Regions from separate parts of the Microbacterium sp. NPDC028030 genome, predicted to be linked through region 3. Evidence: predicted binding sites of a transcription regulator. Region 3 holds the regulator's gene; each other region holds the start of a gene.
What was found. The regulator LexA, encoded in region 3, represses DNA repair genes until DNA is damaged. The targets are predictions, from matches to a motif close to TCGAACANNTGTTCGA.
Positions count from the first base shown of each region.

Region 1 (6,734 bases), on a different contig from region 3:
CGGCCTGATAGATGACGGGGGTGCGCTGCGGTGACGGCTCGGAGATGTGGATGCCGGGAACGCTGAAGTGCTTGCCCTCATGCCCGATCGGGTGCACCTTGGCGGGGTCGGTGAAGATCCCGCGTTCGCGGTCCTCGACCACGGCGTCGTCCTCCCATGACCCTTCCCAGAGCTTGTAGAGCACCTCGACGTACTCGTCCGCGTGGTCGTAGCGGTCGTCGTGCGCGAGCTGGTCCTCCTGGCCCATGTTGCGCGCGGCGCTGGGCAGATACCCGGTGACGACGTTCCATCCGACGCGGCCCTGCGTGAGGTGGTCGAGCGTGCTGAGGCGGCGCGCGAACGGATAGGGGTGCTCGAATGCGGTGCCGGCGGTGATGCCGAAGCCGAGGTTCTCGGTGACCGCGGCCATCGCGCTGACCAGCAGGATCGGGTCGTTCACCGGCACCTGGGCGCCGTTGCGGATCGCGGCCTCGTTCGTGCCGCCGTACACGTCGTAGGTGCCCAGCACGTCGGCGATGAAGATGCCGTCGAAGGTCGCGCTCTCGAGCAGCTTCGCCAGATCCGTCCAGTACGAGATGGTGTTGTACTGCCGTGACCGGTCGTCCGGATGCCGCCACAGGCCAGACGACTGGTGGGCGACGCAGTTCATGTCGAAGGCGTTGAATCGGATCTGACGGGTCATGGGGTCCATGAAACGACAGGTCGCGTCACGGGGTCGAGTCTCCCCGACACGCACGGACACATTCCGGGGGCCGGGGGCGGCAGGCCGGGGCGGCAGGCCGGGGCGTCGGGCCGGGGCGTCGGGCCGGGGCGTCGGGCCGGGGCGTCGGGCCGGATGTCGGTACGGGTGTCGGCGGGGTGTCGGTACGGATGTCGGGCCGATGGACGGATGTCGGCGGGGTGCCGGTACGGATGTCGGACCGGTGGACGGATGTCGGGCCGTGTGACCGGTATCGGTCCGACATCCGTGCGGCCATCCGACATCTGTGCCGCGGGGTGGCGGTGCCGCGTGGCGGCGCGGGTGGGTGGCGGCGCGGCGGGGTGGCGGCGCGGTTCCGTCAGGTGCCGGTTCCGTCGTCGGGGCGGCGGGGACTCGGGTCGGGCGGCAGGATCTCGATGGGCTGTGCGGCCCTCCGCTGCGCGCGCCACCAGATGAAGAACCCGGTCGCGGTGAAGCCGCCGTAGAAGACGTACATGAGGCCCGTGGCGTAATACCCCGAGCTGAACAGGAGGGGCACCCCGACCACGTCGACGGCGATCCAGATGAGCCAGAACTCGGTCCACCCCTTGGCCATGCCGTATGTGGCGAGCAGCGACCCGACGAAGGTCCAGGCGTCGGCCCACACCGGCTCCCATGACCCGAGTGCCCGGAAGAGCGGCGTCAGTGCGACCGTGCCGACGATCATCACGGCCATGAGGCCGATGCGAGCGCGGGTCGGCGCCCACCTCGGCACGACCCGTCCGCCCTCCGCGTTGCGCCAGCGGATCCATCCGTAGATCGCGACGGCGATGAACATCACCTGCCGGCCGGCTTGCCCGAGCAGATGCGGCAGGGAGGGATCGGGACTCAGCGCGGAGCCCAGGAAGACGGTGAGCAGCAGGACGTTGCCGACGATGCCGACCGGCCAGGCCCACACTTTGCGCCGCATGCCCCCGAGGGCGCTCGCGAGACCGAAGGCGTTGCCGACGACCTCACGGACGAGGAGGGTCTGTCCGCCGGGAAGCACCCATTGCGAGGTGAAGGCGTCGACGAACCACTGCAGGAGGTCCATCGGATCAGGCGGCGGGGTTGGGGGACGGTCGATCGTCGAGCACGAGCTGCATCATGCTCAGATCGAGCCATCGGCCGAACTTGGCGCCCACCTGCGGCATCCGCCCGACCTCGACGAAGCCCAGTCGTTCATGGAGGGTGATGGAGGCGGCGTTCCCGCTCTCGATGCCGGCGATCATCGCGTGCATGCCCGCAGTTCTCGCGCGCTCGATCAGCGCCGTCATCAGAGCGGTGCCGATGCCGCGGCCGTGCTGGCCGTCGAGGACGTAGACGGAGTGCTCGACCGTGTGCCGGTAGCCGCTGTGCGGACGCCACTGCGCGTACGAGGCGTAGCCGAGCACGCCCGCGCCGTCGACCGCGACGATCACCGGGTAGCCGCGGGAGGTGCGGTCGGCGAGCCAGGCGACGCGGTCGGCGAGGTCGATCTCGTGCTCGTTCCAGATCGCGGTGGTGTGCAGCACCGCGTGGTTGTGGATCGCGGTGATCGTCTCGAGGTCGGCGGTCTCGGCATCCCTGATTCGGACGTCTGTCATCGGCGGATGGTCTCTCTTCTGCTGCACGGGGTGCGCATCGTGCTGCCGCGCTTCGGGTGCGCATCGCCGACGCTAGCAGGATGCCGGAACCCCGGATGCCGCGACCTCCAGAATATCGAAGATATGTTCTAAACTGGAGGCATGGCCAATCCGCATCTGACCCCGCTCCTCGAGGCCGTGGAGCGCCTCGAGAGCGCCTGGGCCGATGCCGGGAACGCGGCGGAGTTCACACGGACTCAACTGATCGAGGCTCACAGCGCGATGGGACTGGTGCAGCGTCGGCTCGACGGCATCCACGCCGAGCTCGCGGCGACCATCGCCCGTGAATCGCGGCCGGAACTGGGGGCGGCGAGCCTCGCGAAGGAACAGGGCTTCCGCACCCCGGCCACCATGATCGCCGCGACGACGGGCGGGTCCACGGGTGATGCGGCCCGGCTGGTGAAGGTGGGTGAGGCGACCGCGCCGCGGGCGAACCTCATCGGCGAGACTCTGCCGCCCCGGTACCCCCACGTGCAGCGCGCGATCGGCGAGGGTGCGCTCAGCGCGGCAGCGGCGGCATCGATCGTCACCCTGCTCGACCGTGCGCGGCTGAAGGTCGGCATCGAACGGATCGGGGAGGCCGAGCGCCTTCTGGTCGATCGGGCGGCGGGGCTGTCGCTCGACGACGTGCGCAAGCTGGTCGTGCACGCAGAGGCCTGGCTCGACCCCGACGGGGTGGCTCCGCGTGAGGACGAGGCGCGGTCGCGGCGTTCTCTGACGATGTTCGAGCGCGACGGGTCGCTGCACCTGACGCTGCAGACCGATGTCGCCTCCGGCGCTCCCGTGAAGGCGGCGATCCAGGCGTACGTCACCGCGACGTTCCAGGCGCGAGCGCACGTGCTCGATCCCGAGGCCCCCGATGCCGACCGGCGCTCGGTCGCGATGCTGCAGGCCGATGCGCTCGCCGAGATCTGCGCGCATGTGAGCGGATGCGACAACGGCGGGCTTCCGGTGTCCGGCGCGACCGTCGTCGTGCGCGTCGGGCTCGATGACCTGACCGCCGGCACCGGCTTCGCGACGGTCGACGGTGTCGACGAGCCGGTCAGCATCTCCGCGTGTCGTCGGATGGCGGCCGGCGGGGGCGTCATCCCGGCCGTCCTCGGCGGTGCCGGTGAGATTCTCGAGTGGGGCCGCGAGAAGCGCCTGTTCACCCGAGCCCAGCGGCTGGCGCTCGTGGAGCGTGACGGCGGATGCGTGATGTGCGGGCTGCCTCCGCAGCTGACCAGGGCGCATCATCTGCGGTGGTGGCAGCGGGACACCGGGCCGACCGATCTCGACAACGGTGTGCTGCTCTGCGAGAGCTGTCATCACCGCATCCACGACAACGACTGGGAGATCAGGATCGAAGGATGCGGGTTCACCGCGCGGGTGTGGCTGATCCCGCCGCCGACCGTGGATCCGCACCGCAGACCGAGGCTCGGGGGCAGGGCCCGCTACGACATCGCGGCGTGAGGGTGAGCGTGGGCGCGTCCGCGTCAGACGTGCACGTCGGCGGGCGATTCCTCGCCCTCGTGGAAGTTCGGCTCCTTGCCGAACAGCTTCGCGATACCCAGCACGATCCCGACGATGAGCAGCCCCAGGATGAGACCGGCGATCGCGGAGATGATCGTGTCGACGATCCAGACGACGACGGGGCCGAGGCCGTGGAGCGCGTGCTCCACCGCGTGCAGCACATCGACCGGGAAGTGCCAGCCGACCTCTCCCAGGTTCACGAGCACGAGGTGGCCGCCGACCCAGAGCATCGCGACTGTGCCGAGGACGCTGATGAAGCGGAACACCGCGGGCATGGAGCGCACGATCCTGGTGCCGGTATGGCGCACGCGTCGCACCGAGTTCTTCGCCATCTTCAGCCCGATGTCGTCGATCTTCACCAGCAGCGCCACCGCGCCGTAGACCACACCCGTCATCAGAAGCGCGATCACCGCGAGGATGGCGAGGGTGGCCCAGACATCGAGCCCCTTCTCGAGGCTCGCCAGCGAGATGAGCATGATCTCGGTCGACAGGATCAGGTCGGTGCGCACCGCGCCCAGGACCAGCTTCTTCTCATCGCGGGCGCCCTCGTCGGCGTGGCCGTGCTGCACGCCGAACCACTCCAGCACCTTCTCGGCGCCCTCGAAGCACAGGTACGTTCCGCCGAGGATCAACAGATAGGGGAGCACCCACGGCGCGAACGCGGTGAGCAGCAGCGCCGCCGGGATGATGATGAGGAACTTGTTCGCGAGCGAGCCGAGCGCGATCTTGCCGACCACGGGCAGCTCGCGCGCCGGGGTGATGCCCTGCACGTACTGCGGCGTGACCGCGGCGTCGTCGATCACGACGCCCGCCGCCTTGGCCGAGGCCTTCATCGCGGCGCTCAGGATGTCGTCGACGACGGCGAGCAGTCCTACGGACATGTGGTTCCCCTCGGGCGGTGTGCAGTGCGGAGCAACTCTATCGACTCGGCAGAAACTCACAGCGCGCTCCCAGGCCTGCGGGACCAAAACGGCGCCATCGACGGTTCTCCTCTATGACGCCGCAGCCAGCGACGTCGGACAAGGAGTCAGATCATGTCGAACGACTACGGCAAGACCCCCGAGGCCGTCAGCGGCCTCACCCCGCTGCAGTACGAGGTGACGCAGCAGGACGCGACCGAACCGCCGTTCCGCAACGCGTACTGGAACAACCACGACGACGGCATCTACGTCGACGTCGTCTCCGGCGAGCCGCTGTTCTCGTCGACCGACAAGTTCGACAGCGGCACCGGTTGGCCGAGCTTCACCAAGCCGATCGACGCGGATGCCGTGACCACGCGCACCGACCGCTCGCTGTGGATGAAGCGCACCGAAGCGCGCTCCGCGGTCGCCGACAGCCACCTCGGGCACGTCTTCGACGACGGCCCCCGCGCCGACGGAGGGCTGCGTTACTGCATGAACTCCGCCGCGCTCCGCTTCATCCCGGCGGAAAACCTCGAGCAGGAGGGGTACGGTCGCTACAGCCCCCTCTTCGCGCAGACACCCCCCGCCGCGACCACCGACACCTCCGAGGAGCAGTCATGACCGACACCGGAACCATCACCCGTACACCTGGGACCGAGACCGCCGTCCTCGCCGGCGGTTGTTTCTGGGGCATGGAAGACCTGATCCGCCGCCAGCCCGGCGTGCTCGACACCCGCGTCGGCTACACCGGCGGTTCGAACGACCACGCGACCTACCGCAACCACCCCGGTCACGCCGAGGCCGTGGAGATCGTGTTCGACCCGACCAAGACGACGTACCGCGACATCCTCGCGTTCTTCTTCCAGATCCACGACCCGTCGACGAAGGACCGTCAGGGCAACGACATCGGCTCGAGCTACCGTTCCGCGATCTTCCCGCTCACTCCCGAGCAGGAGGCGGTCGCACGCGACACGATCGCCGACGTCGACGCTTCGGGCCTGTGGCCGGGCAAGGCCGTCACCACGATCGAGCCCGCCGGTCCGTTCTGGCAGGCCGAGGAGGAGCACCAGGACTACCTGATCAAGTACCCCAACGGCTACACCTGCCACTTCCCGCGTGCGGGATGGGTGCTGCCCAAGCGGGACGAAGCCGTCGTCTGACCCCAGGCGACCGCTACACCTCTGACAGGAAGGCCACCGCGGCCTCCTTGAAGTCCCGCGAACCCGGAGCGTTGAAGTGATTCCGGTTCGGGATCTCGAAGAAGCGACCGTCGGGGGCCGCGTCCGCCAAGGCGCGCGAGCCCTCGATGATCGCATCCTTCGAACCGGTGGCGAAGAGGATCGGTCGGATCGGCGCGTCCGAGGGATCGGGGTCGATCATCCCGGATGAGCGCATCCCCTCCGCGAGGGCGACCAGCGCTTGCAGGTCGTTCCCCGGTACCCGCTCCGTCAGGGCGATGTAGTTCTGCGTCGTCGCGTCGGCGACCGGGGTGCCGTCGCTGATGTAGGCGCGCACCTGGTCGAGATCGAGCCGGGCGAGCGGGATGCCGTCCGGCACGCCGCCGAGGACCGCGCGCCCGATGCGGTGCGGGAGTTCACGCACGACCTCCCAGCCCACGCGCGCGCCGAGCGAGTACCCGACGTAGACCGCATCGTCAACGAGGTACGTGTCCATGACGGTCTCGACATCGGTCACGAGCGTCCGGATGCGGTAGCCGACCGGGTCGTGCGGCTTCTCGCTGAGCCCGTGCCCGCGCTGGTCGAGCGCCAGCACGCGGTACCCGGCCCGAAGCAGCTCGCGCACCCAGCCGGTCAGCACCCAGTTGTCACGCGCGTTGGATGCGAAGCCGTGCACGATCACCACGACGGGCGCGTCGAGTTCGCCCCAGGTGTACGTCGCGAGGCGGGTGCCGTCGGCCGCGTACACGTGCTGCGGGTCGGGCATGCGGTTCAGGTCGGAGAGGGGGACGGCCACGTC
Region 1 is NZ_JBEZXF010000001.1:755,969-762,702, forward strand. It holds gene AB0E56_RS03730 (LLM class flavin-dependent oxidoreductase) at 1-682, opposite strand, end outside; gene pnuC (nicotinamide riboside transporter PnuC) at 1,059-1,772, opposite strand; gene AB0E56_RS03740 (N-acetyltransferase family protein) at 1,777-2,304, opposite strand; gene AB0E56_RS03745 (DUF222 domain-containing protein) at 2,446-3,795, shown strand; gene AB0E56_RS03750 (DUF808 domain-containing protein) at 3,819-4,736, opposite strand; gene msrB (peptide-methionine (R)-S-oxide reductase MsrB) at 4,890-5,378, shown strand; gene msrA (peptide-methionine (S)-S-oxide reductase MsrA) at 5,375-5,917, shown strand; gene AB0E56_RS03765 (alpha/beta hydrolase) at 5,931-6,731, opposite strand.
Region 1: AB0E56_RS03745 (DUF222 domain-containing protein) is a predicted target of LexA. The motif match lies at 2,420-2,435, and genes of this name have one in related genera.

Region 2 (6,734 bases), on a different contig from region 3:
TTGTTGACGAGCACGTCGATGCCGCCGCCGGCCGCGAGCAGCTCCGCCGCGGCGAGGACCGACGACTCGTCGGCGATGTCGAGGGGGAGTGCCGTCGCGCCGATCTCGGACGCGACGACGGCGGCGGCATCCGCGTTCACATCGCCGATGAAGACGTCGTCGCCGCTCTCGCGGAAGGCGGCGGCGATGCCGCGGCCGAGTCCGGATGCGCCTCCGGTGACGAGGATGCGGCGGGGGGATGCGGTCATGTTCGTCCTCACTGACGGCTGATCTGACGGGGGTGTCTCCGTTATATTCTACAAACATAGAAAAACACAACCCCGTGCGAAGAGATGGCGAAGGAGCCTTCATGCCCGAATCGACATATCCCCGGAAGTCCCTCCGCGTCGGCGGGAGTCCGGTGCCCCCTCTCGCCCTCGGGTCGTGGAACACCTGGGACCGGATGGGGCCGGACGAGGCTGTCGCCCTGATCCGTCGAGCGGTCGACCTCGACGCCGGGTTCTTCGACGTGGCGTACTACAACATGGGGCCGCATGCCGAGAACTCGAAGACCGACATCCTCTTCGGCCAGGCGCTGCGGGCGAGCGGTGTCGACCGCGCCGACATCGTGCTGTGCGGCAAGCTCTGGCTGTGGGACTGGCCGAACCAGGGGTTCCGCGCGCAACTCGTCGAGTCGCTGCAGCGCGCGGGGCTCGACCGCTTCGACACGCTCGTCGTGGGGGACTATCTCGACGCCCCCGACATGCCGCGACTCGTCACGGAGGTGAACGAACTGATCGCCGAGGGGTTCGTCGACTCCTGGGGCATCAACAACTGGCGGATCGAGCACACGCGGGAGGCGCTCGCCGAGGCTGCGGAACAGGGTGCGGCCGGGCCGGTCTTCGCGCAGCTGAAGTACGGCATCGCCCGTCGATCGATGGCCGAGGGCGACGCCTACGGTCCGTTGTTCGCCGACGGGACGCTCACGCTCCAGGCGTCGGACGTGTTCGAGGGCGGCATCCTCGCCACCGGGCGCGCGCCCGAGCGCAAGATCGGCGCCGACGTGGGCGGCATCCGGGAGCAGATCGCCGCCGTGTTCCCCGAGGTGGCGCGCATCGCGGGGGAGTTCGGCGTCACGCCGGCCGCGCTCGGCATCGCCTTCTGCCTCACCAATCCCGCCACCGCGAACGTGCTGTTCGGCGCCTCGCGGCTCTCGCAGCTGGAGCAGAACCACGCGGCTCTCGCCCTCGCCCGCGATCACGGAGCCGAGGTGCGCGATGCGCTCGCCGCATGCTGGGTCGATCGGGATGTGCGTGCCGACGGCGTCTGGTGAGGAGCGCGGGCTGCGACCGGATCCTGCGCATCGGTTCGACGTGCGCGGCTAGTGCGCGCCGCCGAACTCGATCATCGCCACGCCGGCCGCGATGAGCGCGACGCCGATCGCCATCATGAGGGAGAAATGGTCCTTGAAGATCACGCGGCCCAGGACCGCGGTCAGCGCGACCCCGGCGGCCGCCCAGACGCCGTAGGCGACACCCACCGGCATCCCCAGCGCGAGGATCGTGCCGAGCAGCGTGAAGGCCGCGAGGTATCCGATCGCGATCACGGGGAGCCAGCGCTTGCGCCGGAGTCCTTCGGATGCGCGCAGGCTCAGGGTCGCGGTGACCTCGCTGGCGATCGCGAGGGCGAGCAAGAGCCAGATCATGGGGTGGCCTCCGTCGACTCGCGTGCATGCGAGCCGAGCTCGACCAGCAGCACACCGACCACGATCACGCCGACGCCGATCAGCTGCACGGGGCCGAGGACCTCGCCGAACAGCACGGTGCCGAACACCGCGGTGAGCACGACGCCGACCGCCGACCAGATGCCGTAGGCGACGCCGACGGCCATGCCGCGGTCGAGCACGACCGAAAGCAGCCACAGCGAACCCGTGTAGCCGACCGCGACGACGATCAGCCACAGCGGATGCGTGAAGCCCTCGGCCGCGCGCAACGAGAGCGTCGCCGTGACCTCCAGCGCGATGGCGGTCAGGAGGGGCGGCCAGGCGGAGGGGCGCGGGCGGTCGATCATCACGGGCCTTTCGTGGAGGGGTCCGAGGAGGGGAACGTGCAGTGGTGGCGGGGGATTCCCTCTTCGGCGAGTGGGCGTGTGGGCGAGGAACGCGAGGAGGTGAGTGGGCGTGTGGGCGTGTGGGCGTGTGGGCGAGGAAGGCGGGCATGTGTGAGGCGGGTGTTCGATCGTCTCGGTTGCCGGTGAACGGGCCGTGTCGTCGAGGTTGGACAGTCCGTTTCGGCTCGAGGTTCGAGGCATGGCGGCATGCCGGAATGACTCGAACAAATCTTCGAATGTGTGCGGGATTCCCGATAGAATCGAGTCATGTCGAAGTTGGCCGCGTTGCACGAGGCGATGTCCCGCCTCGATGAGGCGTGGGCAGACGCCGATGCGTCCGGCGAGTTGTCCCGGCAGCAGCTGATCGCCGTGAGTGCATCCCTCGGGGTGTTGCAGAGGCGGCTGGATGCGGTGCACATCGAGGTGGCCGCGTGTATCTCTCGCGAGTCTCGTCCCGAGCTGGGCGCCGAGAGCCTCGCGAAGCAACAGGGGTTCCGCAATCCGGCGACGATGATCGCAGCGACCGTCGGGGTCTCGCGCGGTGATGCCACGCGGCTGGTGAAGGTGGGCGAGGCCGTCGCGCCGCGGGCCGATCTCCTCGGCGCGCCGCTCCCGGCGAAGTACCCGGCCGTGCGGGAGGCGCTCGGCGCCGGCATGCTGAGCGCGCAGGTGGCGGCCTTGATCGTCGCTCTTCTGGACCGGTGTCGGGTGGCGGCCGGGGCGGTGCGTGTCGCCGAGGCGGAGCGGCTGCTGGTCGAGAAGGCAATCGGACTCGCGCTCGACGACGTGCGGAAGCTGATCGTGCGGGCGGAGGCATGGTTGGACCCGGACGGGGTGGAGCCGCGCCTGGAAGAGCAGCGCTCTCGTCGATCATTGACCATCCACGAGCGCGACGGGATGGTGCATCTGAATGCCATCCTCGATGCGGAGACGGCGGCTCCCGTCGTGACCGCCGTCCGGGGGTACGTGACCGCGGCGTTCGCCGCGCGGAAAGATGCTGCCGCCCCCGATGCGTGCGATGCCGACCGTCGTACGGTTCCGATGATCCAGGCCGACGCGCTCGCCGTGTTCGCCGCGCACGTGCTCGGATGTGAAGCCAAGGTGCCGCTGGCGGGTGCGACCGTCGTGGTGCGGATGAGCCTCGATGCCCTGGAGGCCGGCACCGGCTCCGCCGAGATCGATGGGATCGAACAGCCGGTCAGTATCGGCGCTGCACGGCGGATGGCCGCGGGTGGGGGAGTCATCCCGTGCGTGCTCGGCGCTGCGAGCGAAGTGCTCGACTGGGGGCGTGAGAAGCGCTTGTTCACGCGGTCGCAGCGGTTGGCGTTGGTGGAGCGGGATGGCGGATGCGCGATGTGCGGGTTGCCGCCGGAGATGACGAAGGCGCATCACATCCGGTGGTGGAAGCGCGACCGCGGACCGACGGACCTGTCGAACGGCGTGCTCTTGTGCGAGACGTGTCACCACCGCATCCACGACAACGGATGGGAGATCCGCGTCGACGGCGGTGGCGGGTGCGGGAGGGTGTGGTTCGTGCCGCCCGCCGCGGTCGACTCCGCGCGCGTCCCGCTGCTGGGCGGCAGAGCGCGCTTCGATATCGCCGCGTGAGTGCGCTGCGTGGGTGCGCGCCGCGTGTGTCGCGTGGGTGCGCGCCGCTTGTGTCGCGTGAGTGCGCCGCGTGAGTGCGCCGCGTGAGTGCGTCGCTTGAGTGCGTCGCCTGAGCGCTGGTGTCCGCTGCGCCGCCATGCCTGCGCGCTCGGACAAGCCCGGTGCGCAGACAGGCATGAACCCGGACGTCACGGACGAGAAACGCCCTTGCGCTCTTTTTCCACGCATGTAGACTAACCACCACGACACATCGAGGTGACGTCGATCCGGTCTCCGGTCAGCGGCACGTCGAGCCTTCTTCACCACCCCCTGCACCCGAGAGAAGGAACCATGAAACGAATGCCCCTCGCGCTCGCCGCGGCCGTCGCCGCGACGCTCGCGCTCACCAGCTGCAGCGGGGGCGCCACGCCCTCGCCGTCCGACGGCAGCGGTGTCGAGAGCCCCGACGCCCTCAACATCGGCAACTTCCTCGACGTCACGTCGTGGGACCCGTCGCTGGCCGACATCGGCTTCGACGGGCCGTACCTGTCGGCCGTATACGACGCGTTGATCGCCCTCGACGAAGACGGCGACCCGATCCCGTCGCTCGCCACCGAGTGGACCGTCGCCGACGACGACCTCAGCATCGACCTCGACATCCGCACCGACGCCGTGTTCAGCGACGGCACCCCGGTCGATGTCGACGCGGTGATCGCGAGCCTCGAATACCTCAAGGCCGGCGCTCGCTCCGGCGAGGCCTACGTCAACGTCTCCTCCTTCGACAAGGTCGATGACGACACGCTCCGCATCGTCCTCACGCAGCGCGACGACACGATCCTCTACTTCATGGGCCTCGGCCGCAGCTACGTCGCCTCTCCCGCCGCGATCGAGGCGGGCACGCTCGGCAGCGAGCCGATCGGCTCCGGGCCCTACGTCCTCGACAGCACCACCAGCGTCGCCGGCGCCGAGTACCACTTCACCAAGGCAGCCGACCACTGGGACGCCGAGGCCTACCCGTTCTCCGAACTGGCGATCTTCCCGATCACCGACGCCACCGCACGGCACAACGCCATGCTCAGCGGTCAGATCAACGTGCAGTACGGCGATGTCGCCAACCTCGAACAGGCGAAGCAGCAGGGCTGGAACACGGCCGAGCGCGTGTCGGGCTGGGCGGGGCTGGTCATCACCGACCACACCGGCGTCAAGAGCGAGCCGCTCGGCAAGCTCGAGGTGCGCCAGGCGCTCAACTACGCGTTCGACGGAGCGGCCATCCTCGCCGCCGTCGGCAGCGGAGCAGGCGTCGCGACCAACCAGGTGTTCCCCGACGGCGGGTCGATCAACGACCCGGCGCTCAACGAGACCTACGCCTACAACATGGACAAGGCCAAGGAACTGCTGGCCGACGCCGGATACCCCGACGGGTTCGCCATCTCGATGCCCATGTCGCCCGTCTTCGAGATGTGGAAGCCCTCGGCCGAGCAGGCGCTCACCGAGCTCGGCGTGAAGGTCACGTGGGACAACATGCAGATGCCGGACTACCAGCTGAACGCCCCGAACTACCCCATGTTCATCTCGTTCCTCGCGATGGACGGCAACGACGTCGCCACGGTCGCCCGGCAGGTCACCAGCGTGCAGTGGTTCAACCCGGAGCCGGACTACGCGAAGAACGAGGTCATCGCCCCGCTCGTCGAGAAGGTCCAGACCGAGCGCGGCGACGCGCAGACCGCGGCCGTCAAGGAGCTCAACGAAGCCCTCGTCGACCAGGCGTGGTGGTCGGTGTGGTACCAGGCGAACAACATCTACTACACGGCACCTGGCATCCAGCTGCAGCCCGTGGTGGGGATGATGTTCCCGACGCTCCGCTACATCACCCAGGGCTGACACCCCGCCGGGGCGGCCGCGACGTCGGCCGCCCCGGCACTTTCCTCCCCCTCCGACCCTCCACCTCCCGAGAGGTTCCCATGCTCCTGTTCACGGCGAAGCGGGTGCTGTCCGGCATCCTCCTGCTCGTCGCGGTCTCGATCGGCACGTTCTTCCTGGCCCACCTGGCGATCAGCGATCCGACGGCCTCGCTCCTCGGCACCACCGCGAGCCCTGCGCAGCAGGCCGCGCTCGCCGAGAAGATCGGCATCGACCGCCCGCTCCTCGTGCAGTTCTGGGACTGGCTCTCGCACGCCGCGCTGCTCGACTTCGGCGTCTCCTGGCGCAACTTCCAGCCCGTCAGCGCACAGCTCGCGATCAAGGTCCCCGTGACCCTTTCAGTCGTGACGTTCGCCACGCTCATCACCGCGGTCATCGGCGTCGCATTCGGGATGATCACGGGTCTCCGCCCCGGCACCTGGTTCGACCGCGTCATCAAGGGCATCTCGGTCGTGCTCTTCGCCCTTCCGGGGTTCTGGGTCAGCCTCGTGCTCGTGATGTGGCTCGCCGTGCAGCTGAAGTGGTTCCCCGCGGTCGGCTACGTGCCGCCCACCCAGTCGGTCGAGGGCTGGCTGCGCTCGATCACCCTGCCCGCGATCTCGCTCGCCCTCGGCGGCATCGTCGCGGTCTCCGAGCAGCTGCGCAACGCCGTCATCGCGCAGAGCCGCCAGGACTGGGTGCGCACGCTCCGCAGCCGTGGACTCTCCGCGACCAGGGTGAACCTGCACATCCTCCGCAACGCCTCACCCGCAGCCCTCACCGTGACCGCCCTCATGTTCGTGGGGCTGCTCTCGGGCGCCATCGTGGTCGAGCAGATCTTCAGCCTCCCCGGCCTCGGACAGCTCACCAATCAGTCGTCGCAGAACGGCGACATCCCGATGCTCCTCGGCATCACCGTCATCTCCATCGTGTTCGTCGTCCTGATCAACCTCCTGCTCGACCTCGTGCTCGGCTGGATCAACCCGAAGGTGCGCGTCGCATGACCACGACAGACATCCGCGTCGCCTTCGACAAGGCCGCCCAGAAGCGCCGCTCCGGCCTGTTCCGACGCTTCCTGCGCCACCCCGGCGGCTACATCCCGCTGGCGATCTTCGTCCTCATCGTCCTAGTCGGCGTCTTCGCCCCGCTCCTCGCGCCGA
Region 2 is NZ_JBEZXF010000003.1:87,912-94,645, reverse strand. It holds gene AB0E56_RS14935 (SDR family NAD(P)-dependent oxidoreductase) at 1-248, opposite strand, end outside; gene AB0E56_RS14930 (aldo/keto reductase) at 350-1,312, shown strand; gene AB0E56_RS14925 (SMR family transporter) at 1,361-1,684, opposite strand; gene AB0E56_RS14920 (multidrug efflux SMR transporter) at 1,681-2,049, opposite strand; gene AB0E56_RS14915 (DUF222 domain-containing protein) at 2,356-3,696, shown strand; gene AB0E56_RS14910 (ABC transporter substrate-binding protein) at 4,027-5,556, shown strand; gene AB0E56_RS14905 (ABC transporter permease) at 5,637-6,578, shown strand; gene AB0E56_RS14900 (dipeptide/oligopeptide/nickel ABC transporter permease/ATP-binding protein) at 6,575-6,734, shown strand, end outside.
Region 2: AB0E56_RS14915 (DUF222 domain-containing protein) is a predicted target of LexA. The motif match lies at 2,309-2,324, and genes of this name have one in related genera.

Region 3 (6,734 bases):
ATGAGATCGGTGTCCTCCGCAGAGGCGGCCAGCGCGGCGCGCAGCGCCTCGACCGGGATGGGCCGCGCGGCGGGATCCCACTTCCGCATCGCGTCGACCGACGAGAAGACGGGTTGCACGCGGCGGCCATCCGGAGCGGCCACCGTCACGATCGACAGCTCCTGCGTCTTGTCGACGGCGAGCCCGTTCGGTGCGACGCCCTCTTCGCCCTTCTCGGCGATCAACGGGATCAGCACGCGCGCGGAGCGGAAGGCGTCGACGACCTCGACCTGGCTGCCTTCCCCCGCGCGGAAACGCAGGAGCGCGGCGAGCAGTGCGGGATCGGCGGAGCCGTCGTCCGCCGCGTGCGGGTTCGACTCGAAGCTGCGTCCCTCCCAGGGGACTCCGGCCGAGTCGCCGTGGTTGTGCGACTCCGGCCCGCAGGCGTGTCCGTCAGTCTCCGGCGACATCCAGTGCCTCAGCCAGGGTGAACGCGCCGGCGTAGAGAGCCTTGCCGACGATCGCACCTTCCACACCGAGGGGGACGAGATCGCGGAGGGCCGCGATGTCGTCGAGGTTCGAGATGCCGCCGGACGCGACGACCGGCTTCGGCGTGCGCGCGGTGACCTCCCGCAGCAGCTCGAGGTTGGGTCCGCGGAGCGTGCCGTCCTTGGTGACGTCGGTGACCACGTAGCGGCTGCAGCCGGCGTCCTCCAGGCGCTCGAGCACCTCCCAGAGGTCGCCGCCCTCCTTGGTCCAGCCGCGTGCGGCGAGCGTCGTGCCCCGCACATCGAGGCCGACCGCGATCGCCTCGCCGTAACGGCCGATCACGTCGGCTGCCCACTCGGGGTTCTCCAGCGCTGCGGTGCCCAGGTTGATCCGGGTGGCGCCGCTCTCTAGTGCCGCTTCCAGCGTCGCGTCGTCGCGGATGCCACCGGAGAGCTCGATGTTCACGCCCTTGAACTGCTTGATCACCTTGCGCAGGATCGGTGCATTGCTGCCGCGCCCGAACGCCGCGTCGAGGTCGACGAGGTGGATCCACTTCGCGCCCTGCGCTGCCCACTCCCCTGCGGCGTCGAGCGGGTCGCCGTAGCTCGTCTCGGAGCCGGCCTCACCCTGGGTCAGGCGGACGGCCTTGCCCCCGGCGACATCGACCGCGGGAAGGAGCGTGAGCGAGGGGGACTGCGCGAAGTCGTTCATGGGGTCCTTGCATCGGGAAGGTCTGCGGCCCGGACCGGGCACGAGAACCGAGGGTAGTCGGCCGACGGGCGGCTGACAAAACGGATGACGTCGACGGTCGGGGTCAGAGACTCCCGACCCAGTTGCGCAGCAGTTGGATGCCCGCTTCACCCGACTTCTCCGGGTGGAACTGCGTCGCCGACAACGGCCCGTTCTCGACGGCTGCGAGGAACGGATCGCCGTACGTCGTCCAGGTGAGGACAGGCTCGGGGAACGGGGGGATGACGTCGAGCTCCCAGGACTGCGCCGCGTAGGAGTGCACGAAGTAGAAGCGCTCCTCCTCGAGTCCGCGGAACAGGACGCTGTCGGCTCCGGGCGCGACCGTGTTCCACCCCATGTGGGGAAGCACCGGCGCATTGAGCTCGGTGACGGCTCCCGGCCACTCCCCCAAGCCCTCCGTGTCGTGCCCTCGCTCGACGCCGTGCGCGAAGAGGACCTGCATGCCGACGCAGATGCCCATCACCGGGCGGCCTCCGGCCAGCCGACGGTCGATGATCTCGTCGCCGCCGTGCGCATGCAGCGCATCGCGGACGGCTTGGAACGCACCGACGCCCGGAACCAGGAGTCCATCGGCCTCGAGCGCCGCCGTGCGATCGCGCGTCAGCACCGCATCCGCTCCGGCCGCGGCCAGCGCCTTGACCGCGGAGTGGACATTGCCCGACTCGTAGTCGAAGACCGCGACCCGGGGCGTCCTGCTCACAGTGCCCCCTTGGTGGAGGGTATGCCATCGACCAGCGGATCCAGAGCCTTGGCCTGGCGGAACGCCCGGGCGAAGGCCTTGTACTCCGCCTCGGCGATGTGATGCGGGTCGCGTCCGCCCAGCACGCGCACGTGCACCGTCAACGCCGCGTTGAACGTGATGGCCTCGAACGAGTGACGCACCAGCGACCCCGTGAAGTGCCCCCCGACCAGGTGGTGCTCGAACCCCGCGGGCTCGCCCGTGTGAACGAGGTACGGGCGTCCGGAGATGTCGACGACCGCCTGCGCGAGAGCCTCGTCCAGCGGCACGAGCGCGTCACCGTAGCGGGAGATCCCCGACTTGTCGCCGAGAGCCTCGAGGATCGCCTGTCCGAGCACGATGGAGACGTCTTCCACGGTGTGGTGCGCGTCGATGTCGGTGTCGCCCGAAGCGCGCACGGTGAGGTCGGTGAGCGAGTGCTTCGCGAAGGCCGTGAGCATGTGGTCGAAGAAGGGCACCGAGGTGTCGATGCGGCTCGCACCCGTGCCGTCGAGGTTCAGCTCGAGCTCGACGGTTGACTCCGACGTGCTGCGGACGCGGCTGGCGGTGCGCGGTGTCGTTCCGGGGGTGCTCATGATGCCGATCCTATCGAGGCGAGAGCGTCGAGGAACGCCGTGGTCTCGGCCTCGGTGCCCGCGCTCACCCTGAGGTGTCCGGGGATCCCGACATCGCGCACCAGCACACCGCGGTCGTACAGCTGCTGCCACGTCGAGTGCGGATCCGCCACCCCGCCGAACAGGACGAAGTTCGACCACGACTCGTGCGGGGTGTAGCCGAGCGCTTCGAGAGTCGCGGTGATCCGGTCGCGCTGCTCGACGATCTCCTCGACCATCCCGAGCATGACGTCGGCGTTGCGCAGTGCCGCGACGGCGGCCGCCTGCGTGAGCGCACTCAGGTGATACGGCAGGCGCACCAGGCGCAGTGCATCGATGAACGTGGGATCGGCCGCCAGATATCCGACACGGGCGCCGGCGAAGGCGAAGGCCTTGCTCATCGTGCGGGAGACCGCGAGGCGAGGACGCCCTTCGAGGAGCGTCAAGGCCGAGGGCGCGTCGTGCGGTGCGAACTCCTGGTACGCCTCATCCACGATCACGATCCCCCGGGCGGCCTCGTACACGGCCTCGACCACATCGAGTCCGAGCGGAGTGCCCGTGGGGTTGTTGGGCGTGCACAGGATGATCACGTCGGGGTCGGCGGCGCGCACCTGCTCCGCGGCTTCCTCGGGGGTGATCGTGTAGTCGGGCTGCCGCGTGCCTGCGATCCAACGGGCACCGGTGCCCTGCGTGATGAGCGGGTACATCGAGTAGGTGGGTGCGAAGCCGAACGCGGTGCGCCCCGGCCCTCCGAAGGCCTGGAGGATGTGCTGGAGCACCTCGTTCGAACCGTTCCCTGCCCAGATCTGGTCGGCGGAGAGGCCGTGCCCCAAATACTCGGCGAAGGCCTCGCGAAGTGCCGTGAACTCCCGGTCGGGGTACCGGTTGACCTCGTGGATCGCCACCGCGATGTCGTCGAGGATGTCGCTCGCGACGGCATCCGGGATCGGATGCGTGTTCTCGTTCACGTTCAACGCGATCGGGAGGGGCGCCTGCGGTGCACCGTAGGGCGTCAGACCGCGAAGATCATCACGAAGAGGAAGATCATTGAGGGAGAGGGTCACCCTCCCCATGTTAAGCGGCTGGTCGGGCGGATGACGAAACGTCGCCTCGTCTCCCGCGCCGCCTCAGTCCGCGTACTCCGCCGGGATCGCGAGCTCCTGCCCGACCTGGAGTCCACCGCTGCGCAGCAGGTTCATGCGGCTGATCTCGCCGATGACGTCACGGGGGTCGGAGTTCGGAGCGACGGCGGTGGCGATCGACCAGAGAGTGTCTCCCGGCATGACCGTCACGGTCTCGACCGCCGCGACGGCGGTGTCCGCACCGGAGGCGGCGGCGCTGCCTCCGCTGAGTGCCGCGAACGCGATGCCGGCGGCCAGAGGGAGGGAGGCGAGAGCGAGCAGCACGCCACGTCCACGCGCGGTCAGTCGGAGTCGCGTGGCCGGACGAGCCTGCGCCGGGATGATCGCTGCGGTGCTGAAGCTGATGCTGCTCATGTCGTGCTCCTTAGCCTGTCCCTCGGCCGGAGCCTCGGGGAAGTTGGCGTAGCGTTCGCATTCCCGACTCGGCCGGGAGCCGTGAATGCGAAGCTACGTACCGAAGATATCTTCGAGTTCGAACATCTGTCAAGTATTCTTCGAAACCACCTCCGCTTTTCGGGCGACACGCTCGAACAGATCTACCAGATCGCGCCGATTCTCGGATACGGTTTCGATAAGAACACCCCACCACGGGCCTCCGACATTCGAAGAGCGACGTCGGATCACCGCACTTAAGGAGCACCATGAGCGAGAACTCGGCCCCCGAGTCGGAGGCACCGCGGACGCGCCGTCGCAAGAGCCTGAGCCCGAAGCAGATGGCGATCCTCGAGGTCATCCAGAACTCCATCGCGCACCACGGCTACCCGCCGAGCATGCGCGAGATCGGAGACGCCGTCGGCCTCAAGTCCCTCTCGAGCGTGACGCACCAGCTGGGGCAGCTCGAGCTGAGCGGCTACCTGCGCCGCGACCCCGGCAAGACGCGGGCCATGGAGGTGCTGATCGATCTCCCCGGGGCGAGCGGTGAGAACCCGGCCGACGTGGCGACGCCGGTCGGAGACGCCGCCCTCGTCCCCCTGGTGGGCCGGATCGCGGCCGGCGTGCCGATCACGGCGGACCAGCAGGTCGAGGAGATCTTCCCCCTCCCGCGGCAGCTCGTCGGCAAAGGCGACCTGTTCATGCTCAAGGTGTCGGGCGAGTCGATGATCGATGCCGCCATCTGCGACGGCGACTGGGTGGTCGTCCGCTCGCAGAACAATGCGGAGAACGGCGAGATCGTCGCCGCCATGCTCGACGGCGAGGCCACGGTCAAGGTGCTCCGCCGCCGCGACGGCCACACCTGGCTCCTCCCCCGCAACTCCTCCTTCGAACCGATCCTCGGCGACGAATCGGTGGTGCTGGGCAAGGTCGTGGCGGTGCTCCGCGCCGTCTGACCCTTCACGCTTCACGACGAAGGCCCTCCCGGGATCCGGGAGGGCCTTCGAGCGGTACAGGCGGAATCAGGCCGTGACGTTCACGTCCTCACGCACACGACGGGTCGCCTCGACGATGTTGCGCAGAGACGCGGTGGTCTCGTCGTATCCACGGGTCTTCAGGCCGCAGTCCGGGTTCACCCAGAGCTGACGGGTCGGGATCTCCTCCACCGCCCGGCGCAGGAGCGACTCGACCTCCTCCACCGTGGGCACGCGCGGCGAGTGGATGTCGTACACGCCGGGCCCGATGCCGTGGTCGAAACCGACCTCCGCGATGTCGGCGACGACCTCCATCCTGCTGCGGGCCGCCTCGATCGAGGTCACGTCGGCATCCAGGGCGCGGATCGCATCGATCACGACGCCGAACTCGGAGTAGCACAGGTGCGTGTGCACCTGTGTGCCGGCCGCTGCGCCGCCCGTGGCGAGGCGGAAGGACGCCACCGACCAGTCGAGGTAGGCGGGCTGGTCGGCCTTCTTCAGCGGGAGGAGCTCGCGCAGTGCGGGTTCGTCGACCTGGATGATCGCGATACCGGCCTTCTCGAGGTCGGTGATCTCGTCACGCAGGGCGAGAGCCACCTGGTTCGCGGTCTCGCCGAGTGGCTGGTCGTCGCGCACGAACGACCACGCGAGGATCGTCACGGGCCCCGTGAGCATGCCCTTCATGTGCTTCGTCGTCAACGACTGCGCGTAGCTCGACCAGTCCACCGTGATCGGCGCGGGTCGCGACACGTCGCCCCAGAGGATCGACGGACGCGTGGCACGGGAGCCGTAGGACTGCACCCAGCCGTTCTCCGTGACCGCGAAGCCGTCGAGGTTCTCCGCGAAGTACTGGACCATGTCGTTGCGTTCCGGCTCGCCGTGCACCAGCACGTCGAGCCCGAGGTCCTCCTGCAGCGAGACCACGCTGGCGACCTCACGGCGCAGGAAGTCGTCATAGTCCTCTGCCGGGATCTCGCCGCGTGTGAAGCGGGCGCGCGCTCGACGGATGTCGCCGGTCTGGGGGAACGAGCCGATGGTCGTGAGCGGCAGGGCGGGAAGGTCGAGTGCTTCCTGTGCGATCTCCCGCTCCTCGTAGGAGACCCGCGAGAAGTCGGCATCGCCGAGCACACGCTGACGCACCGCTCCGTCACGCACACCGGGGGCGCCGAGACGGTCCGCGAGTGCTGCGGATGCCGCGTCGAGCTCCGCGGCGATCTCGCTCCGTCCCGCCACGAGACCGCGGGCGAGCACACCGACCTGCTCGACCTTCTGGTCCGCGAACGCCAGCCAGGAGACCAGTCGAGCGTCGAGCTGCGACTCGTCCGCGACATCGTGGGGCACGTGCAGCAGCGAGGTCGACGTGGCGGCCGCGACAGGCGCACCGAGCGCACGGAGGTCTTCGAGCGCGCCGAAGGCCTTCGCGAGGTCACCGCGCCAGATGTTGTGTCCGTCGACGACACCGCCGACGAGGGTCTTGCCCTCGAGCCCGGCTGCCGCGGCAGGAACACCCCCGCGCACGAGGTCGACCGCGATGGCCTCGATCGGCGCCGCCGCCAGCACGGGGAACACCGCTCCGAGCTCGGCGTACGGCGCGGCGACCAGGATCGACGGGCGATCGCTCGCACCGCCGAGCACGGCCAGAGCCCGCTCGGCCGCTTCCGACAGCTGCGCGACCCCCGCGGGGAGGGACTCGCTC
Region 3 is NZ_JBEZXF010000004.1:32,434-39,167, forward strand. It holds gene AB0E56_RS18230 (SseB family protein) at 1-449, opposite strand, end outside; gene priA (bifunctional 1-(5-phosphoribosyl)-5-((5-phosphoribosylamino)methylideneamino)imidazole-4-carboxamide isomerase/phosphoribosylanthranilate isomerase PriA) at 433-1,179, opposite strand; gene hisH (imidazole glycerol phosphate synthase subunit HisH) at 1,283-1,918, opposite strand; gene hisB (imidazoleglycerol-phosphate dehydratase HisB) at 1,915-2,532, opposite strand; gene AB0E56_RS18250 (histidinol-phosphate transaminase) at 2,529-3,623, opposite strand; gene AB0E56_RS18255 (LysM peptidoglycan-binding domain-containing protein) at 3,678-4,046, opposite strand; gene lexA (transcriptional repressor LexA) at 4,334-5,020, shown strand; gene metE (5-methyltetrahydropteroyltriglutamate--homocysteine S-methyltransferase) at 5,087-6,734, opposite strand, start outside.